4 regions of the Streptomyces liliiviolaceus genome follow, and region 3 is predicted to be linked to each of the others. Evidence: riboswitches for the same ligand, from Rfam matches in the RefSeq annotation. Region 3 holds a riboswitch; each other region holds the start of a gene.
What was found. Region 3 has a riboswitch for cyclic di-AMP ahead of J8N05_RS32760 (M23 family metallopeptidase). Riboswitches for the same ligand answer to the same signal wherever they lie in the genome.
Positions count from the first base shown of each region.

Region 1: it holds a riboswitch for cyclic di-AMP, as region 3 does, so the genes downstream of both, J8N05_RS02430 (LysM peptidoglycan-binding domain-containing protein) here and J8N05_RS32760 (M23 family metallopeptidase) in region 3, are expected to answer to the same signal.
Region 2: it holds a riboswitch for cyclic di-AMP, as region 3 does, so the genes downstream of both, J8N05_RS09425 (transglycosylase SLT domain-containing protein) here and J8N05_RS32760 (M23 family metallopeptidase) in region 3, are expected to answer to the same signal.
Region 4: it holds a riboswitch for cyclic di-AMP, as region 3 does, so the genes downstream of both, J8N05_RS05085 (M23 family metallopeptidase) here and J8N05_RS32760 (M23 family metallopeptidase) in region 3, are expected to answer to the same signal.

Region 1 is NZ_JAGPYQ010000001.1:561,198-568,198, reverse strand. Features, by position in the region: gene J8N05_RS02440 (cytochrome P450 family protein) at 1-444, shown strand, start outside; gene J8N05_RS02435 (LysM peptidoglycan-binding domain-containing protein) at 663-1,562, shown strand; cyclic di-AMP (ydaO/yuaA leader) riboswitch at 1,781-1,950, shown strand; gene J8N05_RS02430 (LysM peptidoglycan-binding domain-containing protein) at 1,955-2,659, shown strand; gene eno (phosphopyruvate hydratase) at 3,099-4,385, shown strand; gene J8N05_RS02420 (FtsB family cell division protein) at 4,477-4,953, shown strand; gene J8N05_RS02415 (DUF501 domain-containing protein) at 4,983-5,504, shown strand; gene J8N05_RS02410 (Ppx/GppA phosphatase family protein) at 5,780-6,724, shown strand.
Region 2 is NZ_JAGPYQ010000001.1:2,136,035-2,143,035, reverse strand. Features, by position in the region: gene J8N05_RS09440 (polyprenyl synthetase family protein) at 1-568, opposite strand, end outside; gene J8N05_RS09435 (peptide MFS transporter) at 892-2,415, shown strand; gene J8N05_RS09430 (CocE/NonD family hydrolase) at 2,426-4,516, shown strand; cyclic di-AMP (ydaO/yuaA leader) riboswitch at 4,878-5,030, shown strand; gene J8N05_RS09425 (transglycosylase SLT domain-containing protein) at 5,034-5,750, shown strand; gene J8N05_RS09420 (HAD family hydrolase) at 5,744-6,661, opposite strand; gene J8N05_RS09415 (FAD-dependent oxidoreductase) at 6,880-7,001, opposite strand, start outside.
Region 3 is NZ_JAGPYQ010000001.1:7,706,360-7,713,360, forward strand. Features, by position in the region: gene J8N05_RS32755 (GntR family transcriptional regulator) at 231-923, opposite strand; gene J8N05_RS32760 (M23 family metallopeptidase) at 1,189-1,962, opposite strand; cyclic di-AMP (ydaO/yuaA leader) riboswitch at 1,976-2,130, opposite strand; gene J8N05_RS32765 (M16 family metallopeptidase) at 2,377-3,765, opposite strand; gene J8N05_RS32770 (M16 family metallopeptidase) at 3,762-5,126, opposite strand; gene J8N05_RS32775 (DNA gyrase/topoisomerase IV subunit A) at 5,784-7,001, shown strand, end outside.
Region 4 is NZ_JAGPYQ010000001.1:1,170,270-1,177,270, forward strand. Features, by position in the region: gene J8N05_RS05075 (PrsW family intramembrane metalloprotease) at 1-1,233, shown strand, start outside; gene J8N05_RS05080 (aldo/keto reductase) at 1,498-2,442, opposite strand; gene J8N05_RS05085 (M23 family metallopeptidase) at 2,571-3,620, opposite strand; cyclic di-AMP (ydaO/yuaA leader) riboswitch at 3,632-3,789, opposite strand; gene J8N05_RS05090 (PP2C family protein-serine/threonine phosphatase) at 4,055-5,188, opposite strand; tRNA gene J8N05_RS05095 (tRNA-Met) at 5,353-5,426, opposite strand; gene J8N05_RS05100 (dihydrofolate reductase family protein) at 5,485-6,624, opposite strand; gene J8N05_RS05105 (MarR family winged helix-turn-helix transcriptional regulator) at 6,719-7,001, shown strand, end outside.

The DNA.
Region 1 (7,001 bases), 7.1 Mb from region 3:
CAGGACTCCCTAGCGGCCGGCCGCACGGATCTGCTCGCGACCGGCGTGGAGGAACTGCTCCGCTACGACGGGCCCGTGGAGCTGGCCACCTGGCGGTTCGCCACCGAACCGCTCAGCGTCGGCGGGCAGGACATCGCCGCCGGTGACCCCGTGCTCGTCGTGCTCGCGGCGGCCGACCGCGACCCCGACCGGTTCGAGAACCCGGACACGCTCGACCTCTCCCGCCGTGACAACCAACACCTCGGTTACGGCCACGGCATCCACTACTGCCTCGGCGCGCCCCTCGCCCGGCTGGAGGGCCAGACCGCGCTGGCCACGCTGCTGACCCGGCTGCCCGACCTGCAACTCGCGGGGGATTCAGCCGATTTGAGGTGGCGCGGCGGGCTCATCATGCGTGGATTGCGCACGCTTCCGGTGGAGTTCACCCCGGTCGCGAAGTCTTGACGGAAGTGCCGACGGCGGTAGCACCGAAGGCGACGGAAGGTGAGACTCCGTCAACTCTGTGATCTTCACGTTATCTACGCTGCACCGACTTGTGACAAGAGTTCGAGTGCCGCTACCTTCACCCATCAATGCGGCAGGTCCGCCCGTCGCAGCAGTCACGAGCACGGCTTTCCGCTGTGTCCGTGCGTATTCCTTGCTGTCACGCGAAAGGCAATCGCATGCTCTCCGGGAACGGCCGTCATCGGCGCCCCCGTCAGGCTCCGGCGCTCCTCGTCGCCGCCGGCGTGGCCGGATCGGCCATCGCGATCCCCCTGCTCGGTGCGAGCGGCGCGAGTGCCGCCAGCGGTACGACCTGGGACGCGGTCGCCGAGTGCGAGAGCGGTGGCTCCTGGAGCGCCGACACGGGCAACGGGCTCTACGGCGGACTCCAGATGAGCCAGGAGACCTGGGAGCAGAACGGTGGCCTCGACTACGCCCCGAGCGCCGACCAGGCCAGCCGTTCGCAGCAGATAGCCGTCGCCGAGAAGATCCTCGCGGACCAGGGGACGGGCGCCTGGGTGACCTGCGGTCTCGTCGCCGGTCTGACGCAGGACTCCGACTCCGCCGGCGTCGACACGGGCCTCGCCGAGGACTCCGCGACCCCGTCGGCCGACGCGGACGCGACGAAGGAGAGCGACAGCGCGAAGTCCGACTCGTCCACGGACAGCGGCTCGAAGTCCGACGACTCCGCCTCGGAGTCACAGAGAACGGACAGCTCGTCCGCGGACACCAAGGCGAAGGGTGACGACTCGGACAAGTCGTCCCAGAACGACGACGCTTCGGCCGACGCGGCCGCGGACAGCTCCGGCCGTCACCGGGGCGGCAGCGCCGAAGAGGTCGACATGGCCCCCCGCGCGGACGACTACGCCGGCCGGCACGCCTCGCGCAGCGACAGCACCTCGCGCGTCCTCGCCGACGAGGGCTCGTACGCGGTCCGTTCCGGGGACAGTCTCTCCAGCATCGCCGACTCCCTTGGCATCGACGGCGGGTGGAGCGAGCTCTATGCCGCGAACAAGGACAGCATCGGCTCCGACCCGGACTTCATCATCCCCGGTCAGCGCCTCGCGGTCGACGGCTGACCGGCACCGAGCAAGTAGTGATCAAGGCGCCGAATCGGGCGAAAAGCAGCGGTAGTTCGCGTTGAATGTCCGATTTGGCGAATTGAGACATGGATCTCAACACCCCTGATCGTCTTTGAATTTCGGCGCGGCCCGTGTTTACGGTCGTGACCGCTCGCCATTGGTGAGCCCCGACGGTCGCACGCCGAATCCTGCCAACGGCCGTACGGGAACAGTCGTCGCGTAAAGCGCCGTAGGCAGGAGCGGGGGACCCAGGTAAGTGCCGGACCCGGTCGTCATGGCCGGGCACGGCTTGGGGTTAAGCCGCGTGACAGCAGTGTCGCGCGGCCGGGCAACTCACTCGGCCCGAACCCGACAGCTCACCTCGCAGGCGTCGGTGAGGGGATCACTTCATGCTGCTTTCGAGCAAGGGCAAGCACCGTCGCCCGTCCAAGGCCACCCGCATCGCCACGCTGGCCGGTGTCACCACCGCCGCCGTCGCCGTCCCGCTGATGGGCGCCACGGGAGCCTCCGCCGCCACCGCGTCCGAGTGGGACGCCGTCGCCCAGTGTGAGTCCGGCGGCAACTGGTCGATCAACACCGGCAACGGCTACTACGGCGGCCTGCAGTTCTCGTCCTCCACCTGGGCCGCGTACGGCGGCAGCTCGTACGCCTCCACCGCCGACCAGGCGTCCAAGTCCCAGCAGATAGCCGTCGCCGAGAAGGTGCTCGCGAGCCAGGGCAAGGGTGCCTGGCCGAGCTGCGGCGTGGGCCTGTCCGGCGCCTCGACCGGTGGCTCCACCGCCCCGTCGGGCTCCGGCGACTCCAGCGGCTCCAACCAGAGCACCACGCAGCCGCAGCAGAACTCGCAGTCCTCCGAGGAGCGCGCCTCGCGTTCGCAGGAGCGTCCCGCGACGAAGAAGACCGTCGAGACCCCGACCGGCAAGAAGGTCAAGAAGGGCGACGGCGAGTACAAGGTCGTCAAGGGCGACACCCTCAGCGAGATCGCCGACAAGAAGAACGTCAAGGGCGGCTGGGCGAAGCTGTACAAGCTCAACGACGACATCGTCGACGACGCCGACTTCATCTTCCCGGGTCAGCAGCTGCACCTCAGCTGACGGCGGCCGCACCACGGCCGGCCCGCCGCCGGCGCTCGCGTCCCCACGTGGGCGGTTGTGGACATCACCTCCGGTCGAGGCACTGGCCGCTCGGCCTCGACCGGACGTCCGGTCCACATCCGAATCGCGACTGAACCACAGCGCCCTCACATCCGTGTCCTTCATAGTGGAGGTCTCGTGAGGGTCACCCCCGTCCCCCACGGGCTCCCCGCTCCGGTGCGTGTTCCCCCGTACGCACCGGGGCGGGGCTTTTTTGTGCCCGATCTTTTCGTCCGTGTCTTTGTTCCGTTCGGAAACAATTTCCTCTCGGTTCTGTCCAGGGGGCGGTCGAGGGCTGGCCGATCCCCGGCAGCCGGTTAGGCTCATCCCGCGGGGCCACCAGGCCTGCGCGCAACCGGGCCTCCGGCCCGGCACAGCTTGTGTCACATCCCAGAAGGAGATGCTCGTGCCGTCCATCGACGTCGTCGTAGCCCGGGAAATCCTGGACTCCCGAGGCAACCCCACGGTCGAGGTCGAGGTCGGCCTCGACGACGGCAGCACGGGTCGTGCCGCCGTTCCGTCCGGCGCCTCCACCGGTGCCTTCGAAGCAGTCGAGCTCCGTGACGGAGACCCCAACCGCTACCTCGGCAAGGGTGTCGAGAAGGCCGTCCTCGCCGTCATCGAGCAGATCGGTCCGGAGCTCGTCGGCTACGACGCCACCGAGCAGCGCCTCATCGACCAGGCGATGATCGACCTGGACGCCACCGACAACAAGGGCTCGCTCGGCGCCAACGCCATCCTCGGCGTCTCCCTCGCCGTCGCGCACGCCGCCTCCGAGGCCAGCGACCTGCCGCTCTTCCGCTACCTCGGCGGACCGAACGCGCACCTGCTGCCCGTCCCGATGATGAACATCCTGAACGGCGGGTCGCACGCCGACTCGAACGTCGACATCCAGGAGTTCATGATCGCCCCGATCGGCGCGGAGTCCTTCTCCGAGGCCGTGCGCTGGGGCGCCGAGGTCTACCACACCCTCAAGAAGGTCCTGAAGAGCCGCGGCCTGTCCACCGGCCTCGGCGACGAGGGCGGCTTCGCCCCGAACCTCGGCTCCAACCGCGAGGCACTCGACCTCATCGTCGAGGCCATCAAGGAAGCCGGCTACACCCCCGGCGAGCAGGTCGCCCTCGCGCTCGACGTCGCCGCGTCCGAGTTCTACAAGGACGGCAAGTACGAGTTCGAGGGCAAGTCCCGCTCGGCCGCCGAGATGACCGAGTACTACGAGGAGCTCGTCTCCGCGTACCCGCTGGTCTCCATCGAGGACCCGCTGTACGAGGACGACTGGGCCGGCTGGAACGTCATCACCGAGAAGCTGGGCTCCAAGGTCCAGATCGTCGGCGACGACCTCTTCGTCACCAACCCCGAGCGCCTCGCCCGCGGCATCGAGGAGGGCTCCGCCAACGCCCTGCTGGTCAAGGTCAACCAGATCGGTTCGCTGACCGAGACCCTCGACGCCGTCGAGATGGCCCAGCGCAACGGCTTCAAGTGCATGATGTCCCACCGCTCCGGCGAGACCGAGGACGTCACCATCGCCGACCTCGCCGTCGCGGTGAACTGCGGCCAGATCAAGACCGGCGCCCCGGCCCGCTCGGACCGCGTCGCCAAGTACAACCAGCTGCTGCGCATCGAGGAGATCCTCGACGACGCCGCGGTGTACGCGGGCCGCTCGGCCTTCCCCCGCTTCAAGGGCTGAACGCCCTCGTAGGCAGCGTCGTACGTACGTCCCCGTACCCGGTCCCGTACCGTGTGCGGGGACGTACGTACGTATCGGGGAGGCGGGACAGATGGCTGTGAAGGACCGTGACCGGTTCTCCACCGCGACCAGGCTGCGGGCGCTCGGTGAGCAGACCGCCGCCCGTGTCTACCGCTCCCAGACCAAACGCCAGGCGCGCCGCTCCCGGCTGACCGGCCGTGCGGCGCTGCTCGCCCTCGTGCTCTGCTCGCTCGTCGTGGCCCTCGCCTACCCCATAAGGCAGTACGTCTCCCAGCGCGCCGAGGTCGCCGATCTGCAGCGCGAGCGCGAGCAGGCCCGCGAGCGCGTCGAGGAACTGCGGGACCTGAAGGCGCGCTGGCAGGACGACGCGTACGCCGAGCAGCGCATCCGGGAACGGCTGCACTACGTGATGCCGGGCGAGACCGGCTTCATCGTGATCGACCCCGACGCGGCGAAGAAGACGCGTACGGACCGGACGGCCGCCGACCGGGCCTGGTACGCCAACGTCTGGGACGGCGTCGACAAGGCCGACGCCTCCGACCAGTGAACTGAACCAGAAGGACACAGAGCCAAGGCATGGAAACGCCCCCGCCGCCCACTTCGCGCACCGAGCCCACCGACGCCGACGTCGAGGCATTCAAGCAGCAGCTCGGGCGGCCGCCGCGCGGGCTGCGCGCGATCGCGCACCGCTGCCCGTGCGGGCAGCCGGACGTCGTCGAGACGGCGCCCCGGCTTCCCGACGGGACGCCGTTCCCGACGACGTACTACCTGACGTGCCCGCGTGCGGCCTCCGCCATCGGCACGCTGGAGGCGAACGGCGTCATGAAGGAGATGACGGACCGTCTCGCCACGGATCCCGAGCTGGCCAAGGCGTACCGGGCCGCGCACGAGGACTACATCGCGCGCCGTGACTCCATCGACGTGCTCGAAGGATTTCCCAGCGCGGGCGGGATGCCGGACCGGGTGAAGTGCCTGCACGTGCTGGTCGCGCACTCGCTGGCCGCCGGGCCGGGGGTGAACCCCCTGGGGGACGAGGCGATCGCGATGCTGCCGGAGTGGTGGCGCAAGGGGGCGTGCGTCGTGCCGACGGCGGGGTGAACCGGGGGGTTCGGGGTGCGTCGTCGGCCGCCGGGCCGGTGGGGGCTGATCGCGCAGTTCCCCGCGCCCCTGAAGGGCGGGGCTGCGCCCCGGCCCCCTGGGCATTCAGGGGCGCGGGGAACGGCGCAGTCTTTTAAGGGGCGCGGGGAACTGCGCAGTCTTTTGGGGGCGCGGGGAACGGCGCAGTCTTTTTAAGGGGCGCGGGGAACTGCGCAAGCGGGGGTTCGGGGGCGGAGCCCCTGAGCGGGACGAACGACTGGTTACAGGAGATCACCATCAAGACTCGCGTCGCCGCCGTCGACTGCGGCACCAACTCCATCCGCCTCCTCGTCGCGGACGCGGACCCCGACACCGGCGAACTCGTCGACCTCGACCGCCGCATGACGATCGTCCGTCTCGGACAGGGCGTCGACCGCACCGGCCGCCTCGCTCCCGAGGCCCTGGAGCGCACCTTCGCGGCCTGCCGCGAGTACGCCGAGGTCATCAAGGAGCACGGCGCCGAGCGCCTGCGCTTCGTGGCGACCTCCGCCTCCCGCGACGCCGAGAACCGCGACGACTTCGTGCGCGGTGTCCTCGACATCCTGGGCGTTGAGCCGGAGGTCATCTCCGGCGCCCAGGAGGCCGAGTTCTCGTTCACGGGCGCCACGAAGGAACTGACGGGCCGTGACGACCTCGCCAAGCCCTACCTCGTCGTCGACATCGGCGGCGGCTCCACCGAGTTCGTCGTCGGCGACGACCACGTGCGGGGCGCGCGCTCGGTGGACATCGGCTGCGTACGCATGACGGAACGGCACCTGGTCCGGGACGGCGAGGTCACCGACCCGCCGGCCGAGGAGCAGGTCCGGGCGATCCGCGCCGACATCGAGGCCGCCCTCGACCTCGCCGAGGAGTCCGTGCCCCTGCGCGAGGCCCGCACGCTGGTCGGGCTCGCCGGGTCCGTCACCACCGTCGCGGCGATCGCCCTGGGGCTCGCGGAGTACGACTCCGAGGCCATCCACCACTCCCGCGTCTCCGTGGACCGGGTCCGGGAGATCACCGAGCGGCTGCTCGCCGCCACGCACGCCGAGCGCGCGGAGATCCCCTCGATGCATCCGGGCCGCGTCGACGTCATCGGCGCCGGCGCCCTCGTACTCCTCGCGATCATGGAGCGGACCGGTGCGCGGGAGGTCGTCGTGAGCGAGCACGACATCCTCGACGGCATCGCGTGGTCCCTGGCCTGAACCGGGCCCGGGGCAAGGCCCCTTCAGCCCTGCCTCAGCGGCCTCGGCTGAGCGGACACGACAACGTATGAGCGCACTTGAGGGCCCTGAAGAGGCCTTGGGAACGACCTTGCCGACAGCCCCGCGAGAAACTTCGTGAAGTTCTTCACAAGAGAATCGGCCCTGTTGAGGGAGGTTTTGCTCCCTCCGGGTACTCCGGGGCCCCCGACAGCCCCCAACGCATGATCAACGGGCTGTTTCGCGGGTGCTGCGATCGTGTGAAGGGGAGGGCTGGTCC
Region 2 (7,001 bases), 5.6 Mb from region 3:
ACCGGCCGGCCACGGCGATCAGGGAGCCGGTCTTGCCGCCGAGCACGTCCATGTAGTGGTCGACCGGGTCGCGTCCGTCGCGCGGTCCCGCCGTCTCCAGGATCTGGCCGGTGACCAGCCGCTCGAACGCCTCCGCCTGGACCCGTACGGCCTCGGGGCCCAGGTCGGCCAGGATGTGCGAGGCGCGCGCGAAGAGGAAGTCGCCGGTGAGGACCGCGACCGAGTTGTCCCAGCGGCTGTTGGCGCTGGGCACCCCGCGGCGCACGTCCGCCTCGTCCATCACGTCGTCGTGGTACAGCGTGGCGAGATGGGTCAGCTCGACGACGACCGCCGAGGGCACGATCCCCGGCGCGTACGGATCACCGAACTGGGCGGCGAGCATCACGAGCAGCGGCCGGAACCGCTTGCCGCCCGCGCGCACGAGGTGCTGCGCGGCCTCCGTGATGAACGGGACCTCGCTCTTGGTCGCTTCGAGCAGTCCCTCCTCGACAGCCGCCAATCCGGCCTGGACATCGGCTTCGAGAGCCTGGTCCCGCACGCTCAGCCCGAACGGCCCGACGACGGTCACGAGGGTCTCCTGTCTGCTGACGCTCTCAACGGCGGTCTCTGGATGCTCTGGGTGTGCTCTGTGCTGTGGGTGTTTGTCGATGTGTCGCTGCTGGCACTCAAGTCAGCGTATCCGGTCGTCTTTCGATCACGATGAGCGCCCGCCCGTCACCTGCCACCACCCTGCCGGACACCCGCCGGCTGATCCCTTTTGCCCCTTCGGTCAGGCCGGGCGGTATCGAACCACGGAGGGTATGTTCGTGATCTGTCGATATGACCGAGAACTGATGGATAGCTCCTGAAAGAGGATGGCTTTTCAGGACGTGGTGCGGGAAGTGGTGGATCTTGTCCCACAGTGCGATCGAAACCGGCTCCGCACCCGATCCGGAGCCCGGGGACGAGCCCCCGGACCCCGCGGACGACCACGCCTTCTTCGGCCAGCCCAGGGGCCTGCTGACCCTGTCCGGGCTTGAGGTCTGGGAGCGCTTCTCGTTCCTCGGGATGCAGGCGATCCTCGTCCTGTACTTCGCGGACACGGTCGCCCACGGAGGCCTGGGCATGTCCGCCGGAACGGCGGCCTCCGTGTCGGCCGCGTACGGGACGCTGGTCTATCTGGTCTCGGTGGCCGGCGGCTGGCTCGCCGACCGGGTCCTCGGCTCCTACCGGGCGGTCCTGTGGGGCGGGATCCTGATCGCCTGCGGCCACTACGCGATGGCGGTGCCCACCGCCGCGGCCACCTGGGCCGGCCTCGGCCTGATCAGCGCGGGCACGGGCCTGCTGAAGCCGAACGTCGCCACCATGGTCGGCAAGCTCTACCGCACCGACGACGACCGCCGCGACGCCGGTTTCGCGCTCTACTACATGGCCATCAACACGGGCGCCTTCGCGGGACCGCTGATCACCGGTTGGCTCGGCGACCACCGGGGCTGGCACTGGGGCTTCTCCGCGGCGGCCGTCGGCATGACCCTCGGTCTGATCCAGTACGTCGCGGGCCGCCGTCACCTGGCCGGACGCGGACGGGCGGCCGAGTTCGCGCTGCCGCCCCGCGCCATGCGCCGCGCGGTCCGGCTGATCGTCCTGGGGCTCCTCGTCGCGGCCGTTCTCGCGGTCATACTGGCCCTCTCCGGAGTGCTCACCATGGACCGCTTCGTGGACCTGCTGACGCTGATCTCGGTGATCGCGCCGGTGGTGTACTTCGCGGTGATGTTCCGCAGCCCGCGGGTGACCCCCGAGGAACGGGGCCGGCTGCGCCCGTACATCGTGCTCTTCCTGGCCTCCACGGTCTTCAACTTCATCCTCTTCCAGGCGTACTCGACGATGATCCTGCTGGCCGCCTCGAACGCCGAGACGACGATCCTCGGCTTCGACTTCCCCGCCGGCTGGTACGCGTCCGCCCTGGGCGCCTTCGAGGTCGCGCTGGCCCCCGTGGTGGCCGCGCTCTGGGTGCGGATGGGGCACCGCCAGCCGCACGCCTCCAACAAGATCGCGTTCGGCGTGGTGCTGGGAGGACTGTCGTTCCTGCTGATGGCGCTGCCGACCTCCGGCCACGACGGCGACGACTACCTGATGTCCGTCTGGTGGATCGTCGGCTCGTACTTCCTGCTGGGGCTCGGCGACATCCTCCTGGAGACCTCCGGCATGTCGGCCACCACGAAACTCGCCCCGAAGGCCTTCGCCAGCCAGACCATGTCCCTCTGGTTCCTCTCGCTGGCCCTCGCCAACGGCATCCAGGCCCAGACCGTGAAGCTCTACGACGACGTCTCCAAGCCCGCGTACTTCGGTGTCAACGGCGCGATCGCCGTGGCCGCCGGTCTGCTCGTGATCGCCGCGGCGCCCTGGCTGCGCCGCACGATGCACCCCGTCCACTGAGGTGACACCCATGCGCATCCGTACGTCCTTCCCCTGCGAGACGTTTCACGAGGACATCCGCGTTCCCCTCGCGGACGGAACCAAGCTCTACGCGCGCGTGTGGCGTCCCGTCACCGAAGAACCCGTACCGGCACTGCTCGAATACCTCCCCTACCGGCTGACCGACTGGACCGCCCCGCGCGACTGGCAGCGCCACCCCTGGTACGCGGGCCACGGCTACGCCTCCGTGCGCGTGGACGTCCGCGGGCACGGCAACTCCGAGGGCCTGCCGGGCGACGAGTACTCCGCGACGGAACTGGCCGACGGGGTCGAGGTCGTCGAGTGGCTCGCCGCCCGGCCCTGGTGCTCCGGCAAGGTCGGTATGTTCGGCATCTCCTGGGGCGGCTTCAACTCCCTCCAGATCGCGGCCCTCGCACCCGAACCGCTCAAGGCCGTCGTCACGGTCTGCTCGTCGGACGACCGCTACGACAACGACGTGCACTACATGGGTGGTTCCGTACTCGCCGTCGACATGCACGCGTGGGCGGCGACCATGCTCGCGTTCGTGGCGCGCCCGCCCGATCCCGCATACGTGGGCGGGTCCTGGCGCGATCTGTGGGTGCAACGACTGGAGTCCGTCGATCCGTTCCTGCACACCTGGCTCGCCCACCAGACGAGGGACGAGCAGTGGCGCCGCGGCAGCGTCTGCGAGGACTACTCGGCCATCCGGGCGGCCGTGCTCGCGGTCGGCGGCTGGCACGACCCGTACCGGGACACCGTGCTGCGCCTCGTGGAACACCTCCCGCCGGACCGCGTACGCGGCCTGATCGGGCCCTGGTCGCACCAGTACCCCGACCGGGGGCTGCCGCCGGGCCCCGCCATCGGCTTCCTCCAGGAGACGCTGCGCTGGTGGGACCACTGGCTGAAGGACACCGGGACCGGGACCGGCACCGAGACCGACACCGGCTCCGACAGCGACAGCGACAGCGGCTCCGGCTCCGGCTCCGGCTCCGGCTCCGGCTCCGGCTCCGGCTCCAGGGTGATGTCCGAGCCGCTCCTCCGCTCGTACGTCAGCGACTCGCACCCTCCCGCGACGGTGTACCCGGTACTGCCCGGCCGCTGGGTCGGCGATCCCGCCTGGCCCTCCCCCCTGGTCGCCCACGTCCCGTACGCGCTCCAGGGCGCCCCCGTGGTGGTGCGCTCCCCCCAGCACACCGGGCTGGACGCCGGCCGCTTCTTCCCCTTCGGCAACGACGCGGACCTGCCGCCGGACCAGCGGGAGGAGGACGCGCGGTCGGTGTGCTTCGAGTTCGAGGTCCCGGAGGAGATCTGGGTACTGGGCCGCCCGCGCGTGCGCCTGAGGCTCACCTCGCCGGTGAAACGTGGACATGTAGTGGCCCGTCTGTGCGACGTGGCACCCGACGGCTCCTCGACCCTGGTCACCCGAGGAGTCCTGAACCTGACAGCCCGTCACGGCCGTGACCAGGTGGTCCCCTGGGAACCGGACTCTACGGAGGATGTGCTCTTCGAACTGAACGGCATCGGCCACGCCTTCCCGCCGGGCCATCGCATCCGGCTCGCCGTCTCCTCCGCGTACTGGCCATGGATCTGGCCCCAGCCTGGCTCGGAGGCGGGCTTCACCCTCACCCCGTCGGGCAGCGTGCTGGAACTCCCGCTCCGCGCCCAGGAGTCGGACCCCGCCATCGTCTTCGAGGAACCGGAGCAGTCGGCTCCGCTGGGCGTGAACTTCCCCGCCACACTGGACGAGCCGCGCCCCGAACGCCTCGTGGTCCGCGATGTCGCCAAGGGTGAATGGCGCCTGGAAGTGGATCCGCGGTACGGCGGCACCCGTGTCTATCCGGACGGTCTCGAATTCACCGAGGACGCGCTGGAGACATACACGATCAATGAGGCGGACCCGTTGTCCGCGCACACCAGGTCCGACTGGTCCGTCCGGCTGCACCGGCCGGAAATGCCGTGGGACGCGAGCGTCGAGACACACTCCGAAATCACCTGCGACGAGACGGACTTCATCACCTCGAACGAAGTGATCTGCAAGGACGGCGACGAAGTGGTGTTCCACCGCACCTGGGAGAAACGGATTCCGCGTACGGCGGGTTGAGCCGGGCCGAGTTCGCCGAGTTCGCCTGCCCCTGGAACCGCCCACGGCGACCGGCATCCCGCCCGCATTCGGCGTCGACAGAATATTGCGTATCACCTTTTTTATGGACATTGGCCGCCCGCGCCAGTGAATTGAGTCACGCCCGCGCGAAGTGATCGTTTTTCCGGTCCCGCCGATTTCCCTTTGCGGAAAGCAAGTTGAACTTCGCCTTCCGCTTTGATCAAGAGATATTCGCCCGACATGGCAGTTCAAAGCCGTCGCTGCGCGAATTCGGGGCTTGTTCACGGCATGTGCTCTCGCATACGTTCACGTCACTCCGGACGGATCGCCTAATCCTGCCGCCGCCCGGAAATCCCAGTCATCCATTCACTCGCGTACGGCAGGAGCGGGGGACCCAGGTAAGCCGCCGGACCGGAAATCGGAACGGCTAGGGGTCAAGTCGCGCACACCACGCGGCCGGGCATCTCCAGTCCGAACCCGACAGCTCACCTCGCAGGCGCCGGAGAGGACATTCGCCATGCCCGCACGAGGCAAGCACCGCCGCCCCAGAAACAGCACCCTCACCCGTGGCATCGTCGCCGCCGGGACGGGCGGAGCCGCGCTCGCGCTCCCCCTCGTGGGGGCCACCGGCGCCCAGGCCGCCACCCCGAACGCGGTCCCGCAGGTCTCGCTGGTCACCTACAAGGTGGTCGAGGGCGACACCCTGTCCAAGATCGCCAAGGCGCACACCACGGGCGACTGGAAGAAGCTGTACAAGGCCAACCGCGCGGTCATCGGCGACGACCCGTCGACCATTCGGCCGGGCCTGAAGCTGACCGTGGGCACGAAGAACGGCGGGACCTCGGCGAAGACCGCCACGGCGTCCAAGGCCTCCACGGCGTCCGCCGTCACCCCTGCCTCGGCGAAGACCTACACGGACGACCTCGACGGCTGGATCAGGGAGTCGCTGGACGTCATGGCCCAGCAGGGCATCCCGGGCACCTACGACGGCATCCACCGCAACATCATCCGCGAGTCGTCGGGCAACCCGCAGGCCATGAACAACTGGGACTCCAACGCGGTCGCCGGTACGCCGTCGAAGGGGCTCCTGCAGGTCATCGACCCGACCTTCTCGGCGTACCACGTGACCGGTACGTCGCTGGACCCCTTCGACCCGGTCGCCAACATCACGGCGGCGTGCAACTACGCCGCCGCGCGCTACGGCTCGATCGACAACGTCTTCGGCGCCTACTGACCGACGCCCGAGCGGGCCCCCGGACCGGCCTGCCGGCCGACCCGGGGGCCCGTCCGGTCGGTGCGGTCGGTGCGGTCGGTGCGGTCGGTGCGGTCGGTGCGGTCGGTGGAGAACATGCGCTCCAGGACCACCGCGATGCCGTCGTCCTCGTTCGAGAGGGTGATCTCGTCGGCGACGGACTTGAGTTCGGGATGCGCGTTGGCCATGGCGACCCCGCGCGCCGCCCAGTCGAACATCGGGATGTCGTTCGGCATGTCCCCGAAGGCGATGGTCTGCGCCGACGTCAGGCCCAGCCGGCCGGCGGCGAGGGCGAGGCCCGTGGCCTTCGTGATGCCGCATGGCTGGAGTTCGACGGTACCGGGCCCGGACATCGTCACGGTGGCGAGGGAACCGACCGCTCCACGGGCGGCGGACGCCAACTCGTCGTCGGAGAGCAGGGGATGCCGCAGCAGCACCTTACTGATGGGCCGGGTCCAGAGGTCGTCGCGCCGCGGCACCCGTACCGCCGGCAGCGTCGGGTGGGGCATCTCGTAACCCGGCTCGATGAGCGTGAGTCCGTCGACGCCGTCCTGGTCGACGGCCGCGTACACCTCACCGACCTCCGCCTCGATCTTGCCGAGAGCCACCTCGGCCAGCTCACGTTCCAGTGTGACGGACCACACCATGCGGTCCGCGCCGGCGTCGTACAACTGCGCGCCCTGTCCGCACACCGCGAGCCCCTGGCTGCCGAGTTCGTCCAGCAGTGGCCGTACGCGCGGAGCGGGGCGCCCCGTCACGACGAGGTGCCGGGCGCCTGCCCCGACCGCCATCGCCAGCGCCGCGCGCGACCGGTCCGAGAGGGTGTCGTCGCCGCGCAGCAGCGTCCCGTCCAGGTCAGTGGCGATGAGTGAATATGCAATCGGTGGGGCCATGATCAGAGAATACGGATCGAATCCCCCAGCGACTCGACGGGAACCGGACGTCGTCCGGCACCTCGACCGCCCCACACGTCGTCGCGGGCCTCAGCAGACCCCTGGAGTTCAGGTCGATCCCATGACATATCGGCCACTGTGCCGACCCGATTCACGCCCCTTTCCCGACCGCCCGCGTGCGCCCGCGCGCTCCCACCGCGTGCGTTCGCGCCCCTGGTTCAGCGGTGCCGTGCCGCCAGATGCCGGACCAGCCGCGGCGAGGCGAACTCCGTCCCGCACACGAACCGCATCACCGGCCCGTACGAGGCCGCGGCCGGCAGTCCGGTGAAGTACAGACCGG
Region 3 (7,001 bases):
GGAGCCGCGTCACCCACACCCCGGGCGGCGCGGCTCCGCCGTTCGCGCGTACGGGAGCGTACGGAACCGGGGGCCGTTCTTTTCCTGCGCGTGGCGTATCGATTTCCGCCCGCCTCCGCACGCTTCCGCGCACACGGAAATGGCGTGCTCCACAATTGCGGGCACGCGGAAGAAAAGGGCACCGGAAATAGGGCCCTGCCGAATATCTCTCTTTGTATACGGTGCTTCTGTTAATGACGCAGGCCCGCTGTGTTTACGGGATGTTGCGAAGTCCTCACACGCTCGGCGCGGTCCCCACCCGGAAAACGCAGCCGGTGCGCGGACATCGCCCGCTCCGTGTGCAGCGCCGTGATCGCCCTGGCCCGGTCGCTGTCACCGCGGGCCACGGCGTCCACGATGGCCCCGTGCTCGGTCCAGGACTCGGCGGGGTTCGCGGGCGCCTCGACCGAGTACATCCAGGCGATCTTGTGCCGCAGCTGGCCGAGCGTCGAGGTCAGCGCCGGGCTGCCCGAGGACTGCGCGAGCGTCTCGTGGAACCAGCCCCCGAGCGAGCGCAGATCCTCGCTGCTGCCCCGTCTGGCCCGCTCCTGGCCGAGCCTGACCAGGCCGCGCAGCACCTTGAGATGGGCCTCGGTGCGCCGTTGGGCGGCACGGGCGGCGCCCAGCGGCTCCAGCAGCATGCGCATCTCCAGGAGGTCGGCGGCCTCCTGCTCGGTGGGTTCCGCGACGCACGCGCCCGCGTGCCGACGGGTGACCACGAAGCCCTCCGCCTCCAGGGTGCGCAGCGCCTCGCGCACGGGGACCCGCGAGACGCCGTAGCGGCGCGCGAGCAGTTCTTCGGTGAGCCGGCTGCCGCGCTCGTAGACACCCGCGACGATGTCGTCCCGGATCGCCGTGCATACCGAGCGCGCGGGAATACGCATGACCGGACCTCCGCCTTAATCCCCGCGAAACGCGGTCGATTGACGCTTGTTCGGTGACTCTATTGCAGAGAACGGGAAATTCCGAAGGCAGCCGGGAATCCATGGATATTTTTTGGACACACCGGGCTTCTGAACAGGCAGTCGTCCGGTACGAAAGTGACCGGAAGCCGTCCGAACGCGCGCGGGCCCCGGCTCGGTGAGCCGGGGCCTGCGACGGAGGTGCGGTGCGGGTGCGGTTTGGGTGCGGTGCGAAGCGCCCGTGCGGTCAGACGTTCACGCCGTGCCCGCGGAGGTACGCGATCGGGTCCATGTCGGATCCGTACTCGGCGGTCGTCCGTGCCTCGAAGTGCAGGTGCGCCCCCGTGACGTTGCCGGTCGCCCCGGAGAGGGCTATCTGCTGCCCCGGAGTGACCGTCTGGCCCACCGAGACACCGATGGACGAGAGGTGCCCGTACTGGGTGTACGTGCCGTCAACCATCTTGATGACGATCTGGTTGCCGTACGAGCCGCCCCAGCCGGCCTCCACGACTGTGCCGGAGCCCACCGCGTGCACGGCGGTGCCGCTGGCGGCGTGGAAGTCGATGCCGGTGTGGCTGCCGGAGGACCAGATACCGCCACCGGCCTGGTACGACGTGGAGACGTACGAGCCGGTGATCGGCGCGGTGTAGGCGTTGAGGCGCTTGCGCTCGGCCTCGCGGGCCGCACGGGCCTTGGCCTCGCGCTCCTTCTCGGCCTTCTCCCTGGCCTCCTCCGCGCGCTTCTTCGCGGCGGCCTCGGCCTTCTCGCGGGCGGCGGCCTGCTCGGCGGCCTGGCGCTGGGCGACGGCCTGCGCGTCGATCTCGTGGGCGACCGAGTCGCCCATGGTGACGGCCTTCAGGGGGCCCGTCTGCTCGACCTCGCTCTCGGCGGCGAACGCCGGGGCGGCCAGCGTGCCCACGACACCGGTGGTGGCCAGAGCGGCGACGCCGACGGTCCTGCGGGTGGTGCGCGTCATGCGGCTGGGAAGACGGTGCTTCCCCGTGGCGCGGGTGAACGCCATGAAGTGGCTGGTCCTTTCCTTCCTTCTCGCCTACCGGGTTAGCTGACGGGTTCGGAGCAGGAAGGTCTCCTACGGACCCCCTTCGGGAAGGGCGTCCGATTCACCCCAGGGACCTGGGTCCCCGGCTCCCCTGGCTCGCGCCATGCGGGGACTCGGCGATGACTGTCCGGTGCCGCGGACGCGGCGCAGTGCCTGACGAACAGCCGGACCGACGCTAAGCGGCGCCTCTTTCAAAGGACAAACGGATCACCATTTTTGTAGCGCATGCCACAGGGCAGACAGGCAACTTCCCTGCAATACGGACAAACCATGGGCGGAGAAGGACAGAAAAGGGCCCGGGTGACTCGTCCGGTCACCCGGGCCCCGGCCGTGACAGGTCCTGCGCGAGCACAGGACCGACCCGGCCACAGATCCCTACTCGGCCGTCACGACGCTGACTTCGCCGATGCCGAGGGCCCTGACGGGCTCCTCGATCTGCGCGGCGTCACCGACGAGGACGGTCACCAGACGGTCCACCGGGAACGCGTTCACGGCGGCCGCGGTGGCCTCCACGGTGCCGGTCGCGGCGAGCTGCTTGTACAGCGTCGCCTGGAAGTCGTCCGGCAGGTGCTGCTCGACCTGGTCGGCGAGCGTGCCCGCGACGGCTCCCGCGGTCTCGTACTTCAGGGGCGCCACGCCCACCAGGTTCTGCACGGCGACATCACGCTCGGCGTCCGTCAGGCCCTCGGCGGCGAGGGTGCGCAGCACCTTCCACAGGTCGTCGAGCGCCGGACCGGTGTTCGGGGTGTCCACGGAGCCGCTGATGGCGAGCATCGAGATGCCCGTCCCGTCCGGAGCGGAGCGCAGCACCTGGCCGAACGCCCGCACACCGTAGGTGTATCCCTTCTCCTCCCGCAGGACGCGGTCCAGGCGGGAGGTGAGGGTGCCACCGAGGCAGTACGTGCCGAGCACCTGGGCGGGCCAGACGCGGTCGTGCCGGTCCGCGCCGACGCGGCCGATGAGCAGCTGCGTCTGGACGGCTCCGGGCCGGTCGACGATGATCACGCGGCCGGTGTCGTCGGCGGTCACCGAGGGCACGGGACGTGCCTGGGCCTGCGAGCCGGTCCAGGCGCCGAGCGTGTCCCCGAGCAGCGCGTCGAGGTCGACGTCCGTGAGGTCGCCGACGACGACCGCGGTGGCCGTGGCGGGGCGTACGTGCTTCTCGTAGAAGGCGCGCACGGCCGCCGAGTCGATCGCGGTGACCGTCTCCTCGGTGCCCTGGCGCGGACGCGACATCCGGGAGTCCGCCGGGAAGAGCTGCCGGGACAGCTCCTTGGCGGCCCGCCGGGCCGGGTTGGCGGTCTCGTGCGGGATCTCGTCGAGCCGGTTGCGCACCAGCCGCTCGATCTCGCCGTCCTCGAACGCGGGTGCCCTGAGGGCGTCGGCGAGCAGGCCGAGCGCCTTGGGCAACCGGGAGACGGGGACTTCGAGGCTGAGCCGTACGCCGGGGTGGTCGGCGTGGGCGTCGAGCGTGGCGCCGCAGCGCTCCAGCTCGGCGGCGAACTCCTCGGCGGAGTGCTTGTCGGTGCCCTCCGAGAAGGCCCGCGCCATGATCGTGGCGATGCCGTCGAGGCCCTTGGGCTCGGCCTCCAGCGGGGCGTCCAGGAGGACCTCCACGGCGACGACCTGCTGGCCGGGGCGGTGGCAGCGCAACAGCGTCAGGCCGTTGCCGAGGGTGCCGCGCTCGGGCGCCGGGAAGGCCCAGGGCCTGGCCTCGCCGGCCTGGGGCTGCGGGTGGAACTCCATCGTGGCGAGCTCGGTCACTTGGCCGCCTCCTCGTCGGTGTGGTCCGCTGCGTCGGTCTCGTCGGCCGCGTCGGTCTCCTCGGGGGCGACCGGCTCGTAGACCAGCACCGCGCGGTTGTCGGGGCGCAGGCGGGCCTTGGCGACCTCCTGGACCTCCTCCGCGGTGATGTCGAGAACGCGCTGCACGGCGGTCAGGGCGAGCTGGGGGTCGCCGAACAGGACCGCGTACCGGCACAGTTCGTCGGCGCGGCCCGCGACCGTGCCGAGACGGTCCAGCCACTCGCGCTCCAACTGGGCCTGGGCGCGCTCCATCTCCTCGGCGGTGGGGCCCTCCTCGGCGAACCGGGCGAGCTCCTCGTCGACGGCGGTCTCGATGACCGGGACCTCGACGTCGCCGGAGGTCTTCACGTCGAGCCACCCCAGGGAGGGCGCTCCGGCGAGGCGCAGCAGACCGAACCCGGCCGCGACGGCGGTGCGGTCACGGCGTACGAGCCGGTTGTAGAGCCGGGACGACTCGCCGCCGCCGAGCACGGTGAGGGCGAGGTCGGCGGCGTCCGACGCGCGCGTGCCGTCCTCCGGGAGCCGGTAGGCGGCCATCAGCGCACGCGCCGGGACCTCCTCCTCGACGACCTCGCGCAGCTGCCCGCCCATGGTCTCCGGGAGCGAGCCGTCGCGCGGGGCGGGCTTGCCGTCGTGCCCGGCGATGGAACCGAAGTACTTCTCGACCCAGGCGAGCGTCTGCTCCGGGTCGATGTCCCCGACGATCGACAGCACGGCGTTGTTGGGCGCGTAGTAGGTGCGGAAGAACGCGCGCGCGTCCTCAAGGGTGGCCGCGTCCAGGTCGGCCATCGACCCGATCGGGGTGTGGTGGTAGGGGTGGCCCTCCGGGTACGCGAGGGCGGTCAGCTTCTCGAAGGCGGTGCCGTAGGGGACGTTGTCGTAGCGCTGGCGGCGCTCGTTCTTGACGACGTCCCGCTGGTTTTCCATCGACTCCTCGTCGAGGGCCGCGAGCAGCGAGCCCATGCGGTCGGCCTCCAGCCAGAGGGCGAGCTCCAGCTGGTGCGTCGGCATGGTCTCGAAATAGTTGGTGCGCTCGAAACTCGTCGTGCCGTTGAGCGAACCGCCCGCTCCCTGGACCAGTTCGAAGTGGCCGTTGCCCTTCACCTGGCCGGAGCCCTGGAACATCAGGTGCTCGAAGAGGTGGGCGAGCCCGGTACGGCCCTTGACCTCGTGACGCGAGCCGACGTCGTACCAGAGGCACACCGCCGCGACCGGGGTCAGGTGGTCCTCGGAGAGCACCACACGCAGGCCGTTGGCCAGGCGGTGCTCGGTCGCTGTCAGGCCGCCGGAACCGGCCTCGGCTGTGGCCGTGTGACCCATGGGCATGTACGTCCCTTCGATCGCGGAAAACTGCTGAATTCCTGCTAGTCGTGCCACTGTATGCAAGCGCGCGGACAGCTGGCGAAGTTCCCGCATCGGGTACGCCGAGAGCGAGCACGCACTCCGACAGAGGCGCCCGGCCGGGGGCGCCCCGTCAGGGCACTCCGTCAGGGCACTCCGTCAGGGCACTCCGTCAGGGGCGCTCCGTCAGGGCGCCCCGTCAGGGGCGCGGGGAACTGCGCGACCAGCCACAGCGGACCCGCAGCCGACAAACGCCCCTGCCCGGTGCCCCTACCGGGGGGGGCGCCCCTCAGGGGGCACTCCTCCGGGGTCACATCTACAGGGGCGCGGGGAACTGCGCGACCGGCCACAGCGAACCCGCACCCGACAACACCCCTCCACCACCCCCGTGGAAACGGAACGCGGTAGCGTCCTCAGACCTCCGCGGGCAGCCGCGGGCCGCGCTCGTGGAGCCTCCGGGGCCGCCTCGATCGGGTCCCGCCAGGCCTGTTGGGGCGGTCGCGCACCCGGCCCGACAGGCCCGTACGGACGGGTCGTGGTCCGCGTTGTCAGTACTGCGGTCCACAATGGACCGCGTCAGAACCCGTCAGAACCCGTTCATGCCCCGGCAGAGACTGTGAAGGAGTCGCAGCAGCGATGGCCCGCCGCAGCACGAAGACCCCGCCTTCCGACGACTTCGAGGAGCGCATCCTCGACATCGACGTCGTCGACGAGATGCAGGGCTCTTTCCTTGAGTACGCGTACTCGGTCATCTACTCCCGAGCCCTGCCGGACGCCCGCGACGGCCTCAAGCCCGTGCACCGCCGCATCGTCTACCAGATGAACGAGATGGGGCTCCGCCCCGACCGCGGCTATGTGAAGTGCGCCCGCGTCGTCGGCGAGGTCATGGGTAAGCTCCACCCCCACGGCGACGCGTCGATCTACGACGCCCTGGTCCGCCTGGCCCAGCCCTTCTCCATGCGGCTGCCCCTGGTCGACGGCCACGGCAACTTCGGTTCGCTGGGCAACGACGACCCGCCGGCCGCCATGCGGTACACCGAGGCGAGGATGGCCGACGCCACCTCCCTCATGACGGAGTCGATCGAAGAGAACACGGTCGACTTCGCCCCGAACTACGACGGCCAGGAGCAGGAGCCGTCGGTCCTCCCGGCCGCGTATCCGAACCTCCTGGTCAACGGCGCGTCGGGCATCGCGGTCGGCATGGCGACGAACATGGCGCCGCACAACCTCGGCGAGGTCATCGCCGCCGCCCGCCATCTGATCCGCCACCCCGGGGCCGATCTCGAAACGCTCATGAAGTACGTCCCGGGCCCCGACCTGCCCACCGGCGGCCGTATCGTCGGCCTGGCCGGGATCAGGGACGCGTACGAATCGGGCCGCGGCACCTTCAAGATCCGCGCGACGGTGTCCGTGGAGAACGTGACGGCGCGCCGCAAGGGCCTCGTCGTCACCGAACTGCCCTTCACCGTCGGCCCGGAGAAGGTGATCGCGAAGATCAAGGACCTGGTCGGCTCGAAGAAGCTGCAGGGCATCGCCGACGTCAAGGACCTCACCGACCGCTCGCACGGCCTGCGCCTGGTCATCGAGGTCAAGAACGGCTTCGTACCTGAGGCGGTCCTGGAGCAGCTCTACAAGCTGACGCCGATGGAGGAGTCCTTCGGCATCAACAACGTGGCGCTGGTGGACGGCCAGCCGCTCACGCTCGGCCTCAAGGAACTGCTGGAGGTGTACCTCGACCACCGCTTCGAGGTCGTGCGCCGCCGCAGCGAGTTCCGCCGCACCAAGAAGCGCGACCGGCTGCACCTGGTCGAGGGCCTGCTCGTCGCCCTGCTGGACATCGACGAGGTCATCCGC
Region 4 (7,001 bases), 6.5 Mb from region 3:
CACGCACACTGGTGGCAGCGCAAGTGGGTGCGCTACGCCGCGCTGACCACCCTGCTCGCCCTGTCGGGCCTGGTCATCCTGGCCCTCGTCCGCAAACAGACCGGCACGGAGGGCTTCCTGGTGGGCCTCGGCCTCGCCATCTTCCCCGTGCCGCTGCTCGTCGCCGCGTTCCGCTGGCTGGACCGGGTCGATCCGGGGCCCTGGAGAAACCTGCTCTTCTCCTTCGCGTGGGGGGCCTGCGCGGCCGCGCTGATAGCCATCGTCGCGAACAGTTTCGCCACGCAGTGGATAGCGACGACCACGGCGGACCCGTCCCACGCGGACACCCTCGGCGCGACGGTGATAGCGCCGATCGTCGAGGAGTCGGCGAAGGCGGCGGCCGTCCTGCTCGTCTTCCTGTTCCGCAGACGGGACTTCACCGGGATAGTCGACGGCGTGGTGATAGCGGGCGTCACGGCGACCGGCTTCGCGTTCACCGAGAACATCCTCTATCTGGGCACGGCCTTCGGAACGGACCGGCTCACCGGCGACACGGGCATCTTCTCCGTCACCGCCGCGACCTTCTTCGTACGCGTGATCATGTCGCCCTTCGCGCATCCGCTGTTCACCGTGCTGACGGGCATCGGCTTCGGCATCGCGGCGCTCTCGGCGGACCGCCACCAGGTGCGCCGCGTCGTCCTGCCCCTCACCGGGCTGCTGCTCGCGATGGGCATGCACGCGATGTGGAACGGCTCGTCGGCGTTCGGGGAGTACGGCTTCTTCGCGGTGTACGCGGCGTTCATGGTCCCGTCCTTCGGGCTGCTCACATGGCTGGCCGTCTGGACGCGCCAGCGCGAACTGGGCACGGTCCGCACGGAGCTGCCCTCGTACGCCGTGGCGGGGTGGCTGGCCGCGCCCGAGCCGTTCGTCCTCGGCTCGATGAAGGCGCGGCGGCTGGCGCGGGAGTACGCGACGCATCATGGCGGGCGGGACGCGGGGCGGGCGGTGGCGGAGTACGAGGCGTACGCCACCTCGCTGGCGTTCCTCCGCCACCGGGGGCGCCGTGGCCGGGCGGGGGCGGACTTCGCCGTGCGGGAGCGGGAGTTGCTGCACGAGCTGTGGGCTCGGCGGGAGCCGGCTCGGCCGGCGCTGGCGTATGCGGCGCGGGCGACTGCGCCGGGGCCTGTGCCTTGGGCTGTGCCGGGGTATGGGCATCCGCCGTCTTACCCCGCGTACAACCCTTACCGGTACTGACCGCCTGCTTGCCTGGTTGCGCAGTTCCCCGCGCCCCTTGGGGGCAGCGCCGCGGTGCTTGGCCTCGAATGCCCAGTGCGGGACGTCCGGGGCTCGTCGCGCAGTTCCCCGCGCCCCTAGGGAGTAGCGCCGCAGTGCTTGAGGCCGAATGCCCAGTGCGGGACGTCCGTGGCTGGGCGCGCAGTTCCCCGCGCCCCTCAAAGCACAAGCCTCGCTCCTCAAAGCACAAGCCTCGCCCCCTGCCTCCGCGACGCGACCCACGCCTCACTCGGACGCGCGGGTCAGCTTCGTGAGGTCCGTGTCCGTGAGCGTGAGGTCCGCCACCGACAGCAGGGCCGGGAGTTGCGACGGGGTGCGGGCGCTGGCCAGGGGGACGGCGACCGTGGGGCGGGAGGCCAGCCAGGCGAGGGCCACGGTGGCGAGTTCGGCGCCGCGCTCCTGGGCGACCTCGTCGAGCGCGGTGAGCACCCGCTGCCCCCGCTCCGACGCCAGATGCTTGCCCGCCGCACCGGCCCGCGGGCTGTCGACCTCCGCGCCCGCCCGGTACTTGCCGGTGAGGAAGCCCGAGGCGAGCCCGTAGTAGGGGACGGCGGCCAGTCCGCCCCGCGAGGCGACGTCCTGCAGCGGCCCCTCGTACGTGTCGCGCGACACCAGGCTGTACTGGGCCTGCAGCGCCACGTACCGCACGAGCCCCTCGCGGTCGGAGGCGTCCAGGGACTCCTGGAGCCGCTCGGGAGAGATGTTGGACGCGGCGATCGCCCGCACCTTGCCGGAGCGTACGAGCTCGTCCAGGGCGCCGAGGATCTCCTCGACGGGCACGGAGGGGTCGTCGTAGTGGGTGTAGTAGAGGTCGATGTGGTCCGTCTGCAGCCGGCGCAGCGACTCCTCGGCCGCGGCCTTCACGTTCGCCGGGGACAGGCCCTTGTACGAGGGATGCGCGCCGACCTTCGTGGCGATGAGGACGTCGGCGCGGTTGCCGCGCGCGGTCAGCCACTCGCCGATGACGGTCTCGGACACACCGCCCCCGTTGCCCGGCGCCCAGGCCGAGTACGCGTCGGCGGTGTCCACGAAGTTCCCGCCGGCGGCCGTGTACGCGTCGAGCACGGCGAAGGAGTCGGCGCGGTCGGCGGTCCAGCCGAAGACGTTGCCGCCCAGGGCGAGCGGAAACACCTCAAGGTCGGACGAACCCAGCCTGCGAAGAGAAGTCATGCCAAAACCAACGGCCGGACCGGACGGCCGTATTCCATACCTCGCGACACAACCTCACGACGCCACAACCTCACGACGCCACAACCTCACGACGCCGCGGGGACCTGCTTACGCGGGGACCGGCCCGCTTACGGGTTGAGGCCGTTGCCGCGCAGCCAGGCCATCGGGTCGATCCCGGTGCCGCCGGCCGTGTGGACCTCCAGGTGGAGGTGCGCCCCGGTGACGTTTCCGGTGGCACCCACGCGCCCGATGACCTCGCCCGTGCTGACCTTCTGCCCGACACTGACGCCGATCGACGACTGGTGGGCGTACCAGAGCTCCGTACCGTCGTCGAGCGTGAGGACCGTGCGGTAGCCGTACGAGCCGCTCCAGCCCGCCTCGGTGATCGTGCCGCTGTGAATGGCCTTGATCGGGGTACCCGTGGGAGCGGCGAAGTCTAGACCCGTGTGCTGACCGGAGGACCACAGCGAGCCGGACTGCCCGAAGGTGGAGGTGATCGTGTACGAGGAGGTGGGCAGTGTGAACTGCTTGGCCAGCTCGGCGAGGCGCGCGGCCTCGGCCTTCGCCTTGGCCTCCTCCTCCTTCTTCGCCTTCGCGGCGGCGGCCTTGGCCTTCGCCGCGTCCTGCTCCTTGGCCGCGAGCGCGGCGGCCTTCTTCGCGGCGGCGGCCTCGGCGGCCGCCTGGGCGTCGCGGTCGACCTGGTCCTGCTGGAGTTCGGCCTGGAGCATGATGCGCGAGCGCAGGGCCTCGCCGGCGTCGGCGTTGCCCTCCTCGGCGTCGGCCTCGGTGAGGCCGGCGGCGGTGAGCGCCGTGCTGGAACCCTCGGGGGCCTCGTCGTCGGAGATCAGCGAGCCGACGTTCGGCAGGTCGGGGATCGAGATCGACACCGGCGGCTTGCCGGTCTGCGCGGAGGCCATGCCGCCCGCGCCGACGGCGGCTATGACACCGACGCCCAGAACGGTGGAGCTGCGGGCGAGTCCCCCGCCACGCTGCTTGGCGACGCGGTGCTTGCCGCGAACCGGAACGACGGTCTCAGCGCTGGGATTCCAGGGCTCCCAGGGCTCGTCCGCCGTACGGGCGCCGAAGGCGAAGGTGTCGGGCTTCTTCTCGCCCGAGGTCTCTCCCGTCACCTCGTCAGGCATGAACGAGGGTGTGGGGGCAGGCCTGTTGAACGCCACGTGGGCGCGCTCCTTTCCTTCCTTCTCGCCTACCGGGTTAGCTGACGGGTTCGGAGCAGGAAGGTCTCCTACGCGCGTCAACCGCGGTGTTCACCACCACGAAAGACACGCGATTCACCCCATGTAGGTGGTTCCCCGGTTCCCTTGCGGGATTCGGCGCGTGCGCACGGAGCCGTCTCTTGTGACGGCTGGGACACCGCGCTGCGTTATCGAACGTTAATAGACTCAGGCACCGGATTCCAAGCTGTTCCTGATGATCGTTACGGCTGCTGGCCTGGACTTAAACGCTGCGAGCGGGGTAAATCGGGCGAGTTGATCGTCATTCACAGGTACCGTTTTTGTTGACGGTGTGTCAGTTGTTATGCGCAGGGGCGTCGTTCGACTACTGCAGGTGATATAGGTGCGGCGAGGGCCGGGAAGACGTCCCGGTGCCCTCACGGCCGCCGGACGGCGAGCAGCGCCATGTCGTCCGTACCGCCGCCCCCGGTGTACCGGACCACGTCGTCCACCAGTTCGCCGAGCAGGGCGTCGGGGCCGGCGAACCGGCGCCCGGACAGCCGAGCCGCCGGGTCGAAGAACACGCCCCGCCCGTCCCGGGCCTCGGACAGCCCGTCCGTGTGGAAGAGCAGCATGGCCCCGCCCGGGAACTCCTCCTCCTGCACGCGGTCGGGCCAGGCGCCCAGGTCGCCCATTCCGAGCGGCAGCGCGGGTTCCGCAGCGGCGAGCGTGCGTACGGTCCCGTCGCCGCGCAGCAGGAGCGGTCCGGGATGGCCGCGGTTGACGAGCCGTACGCGCTGGGCGCCGTGCGGGATCTCGGCGAGCACGGCGGTGATGAAGCCCTCGAAGACCTCGACGCTGTCGCGCCGCACCCCTTCGCGCATCAGCGACCGCTCCAGCCGCTGGGCGACGGCCTCCAGGGTGCTCTCCTGTTCGGCGGCCTCCCGGAAGGCCCCGATGACGACGGCCACGGCGGCGACCGCGCCCATGCCCTTCCCCCTGACATCGCCCACGACGAGCCGTACGCCGTGCGGGGTGTCCTGCACGGCGTAGAGGTCGCCGCCGATGAGCGCGTCGGTCTGCGCGGCCACGTACCGGACCGCGAGGTCGAGGCCGCCGGTGCGCGCGGCGGGTTCGGGCAGGACGGCCCGCTGGGCGGCCTCGGCGATCTCGTGGGCGGAGGCGAGGCGGGCGTTGCCGAGGCTCACGAGCCGGTTGATGACGACGGCGAGGCAGGCGACCGTCGCCACGGTGGCGATCTCGGTGATCCCGCTGGCGTCGACGGCGAACCGCACGGTCACCAGGATCATGGCCGCCGTCCCCGCGACGCCCGTCCACACGGTGGCGCCGAGCGACAGCAGGGGCGCGGCGACGAGCGATGCGGCCGAGAGGAAGGGCGCGGCGGTGAAGTACTGCGGGGTGAGGACGTCGTAGAAGACGCCCGCGACGATCAGCAGCGCCGGCAGCACGCGGACGACCGCGCGGGTACGGGGATACAGGCCGGTACGCCTGTCCGGCTGAGGCCCGGCGGAGCCCGGCGACCGCTGCTCGACCGCTCGACGCCCGATCACGTGTCTCCTGCCCTCGACCACCTCGCTCCGTCCAGGGTTCAGGGACCGGCGGGACGGGGCGAGCGGACGGGGACCGGGCGAGTGAGCGCGGGCGCGGGGACGGCACAGGGGAAGGTAAAACACCTGAGGCCGGAATCCATTGGATTCCGGCCTCAGGCCTTCAGTAGCGGGGACAGGATTTGAACCTGCGACCTCTGGGTTATGAGCCCAGCGAGCTACCGAGCTGCTCCACCCCGCGTCGTTGAAACCAGTGTACGCCATGCGCGGGACGCGAAGCACACCGTTAGATGTCGGTCTCAGTTCAGGTGGCGGTTGGGCGCCTTGGCCGCGCTCTCGTGCTCCGGGAGTACGACGACGTCGGCGCCCTCGGCCGCGAGCAGGCCGTTCCCGTCGGCGGCGGCCACGAAGGTGTCGGGCTCGCGCCACGCGGTGACCACCCGGCGCACCCCCGCGTCGAGGATCAGCCGGGCGCAGGGCGCGGGCCGCGAGGCCCGGCGGGCGCAGGGCTCCAGGCTGCTGTAGACCGTGGCGGCAGGGAGGCGGGGGTCGCCCGGCTCGATCTTGGCGAGCGCGGCCTCCTCGGCGTGCGCGAGGGGGTCGGACTCGCGGGAGTACCCGCGGGCCAGCTCCGTACCGTCGGCCGCGACGACGACCGCGCCGACGCTGAAGGCGGTCCGCGAGGGCGGGCACTCGGCGGCCAGTTCGCAGGCGAGCGCCAGCCACCGGTGGTCGGCGGCGGAGGGTACGGGTCCGGTGCCGGGCGCGGTGGGCACGTACCGCATGAGCACCACGTCTCCCACGGGCCGGGTCTCGATCAGCCGCAGCCGGTTGCGGGGGCCGCCGGGGTACTCGCCGTCCCCGAAGAGCTTCGGCGCGTGCGGCTGTCCCACGACGAGGGGCGCGAGGGCGAGCTGCAGTTCGTCGGCGAGGCCCTGCTGGAGGAGCTGGGTGTGGACCCGGCCACCGCCCTCGACCATGAGCCGCCGTACGCCGCGGACGTCGTGGAGGTGGGTGAGCACGGCCCGCCAGTCCAGTCCGGGCCCCACGGGGACGACGTCGACGCCGAGCCCGTGCAGGGCCTCGGCGGCCGTCACAGCGCCCTCGTCCGTCGTGTAGACGACCTTCTCGCCGCCGGTGGACCAGAAGTTGGCGGTGGGGTCCAGGTCGCCGGTGCCGCTGACGGTGACCTTCAGCGGGTACGCGGGGCGGCCGGCGGCGACGCGGGCGGCGCGGCGCTCGGCGGAGTTCACGAGCAGCCGCGGGTTGTCGGCGCGCAGGGTGCCCGCGCCGACCAGGATGGCGTCGGAGTCGGCCCGTACCTCGTCGACCCGGTCGAAGTCGGCGGGGCCGGAGAGCAGCAGCCGTTCGGGGCCGGTGTCGTCCAGGCGGCCGTCGAGGGAGACGGCGGCGGACAACAGGACGTAGGGGTGGGGCATGGACGCGCTCTCTTTCGCGGGGCGGGTGGGGCGGGGACCGCGCTGGGCCCTGGCTCGTCTTGGTTCAAGTTTGAAACAAACTTACACTGGGGCCATGACGACCCGCTGGCTCACCCCCGAGGAGCAGCGCGCCTGGCGCGCCTACATCGCCGCCTCCCACCTCCTGGAGGACGCGATCGACCGGCAGCTCCAGCAGGAGGCCGGTATGCCGCATGTCTACTACTCCATCCTGGCCAACCTCTCCGAGGCGCCGGACCGCCGCCTGCGCATGACCGATCTCGCCGAGCGCACGAAGATCACGCGCAGCCGGCTGACGTACGCGGTGACCCGCCTGGAGAAGGACGGGGCGGTACGCCGTGAGGGCTGCCCCAGCGACA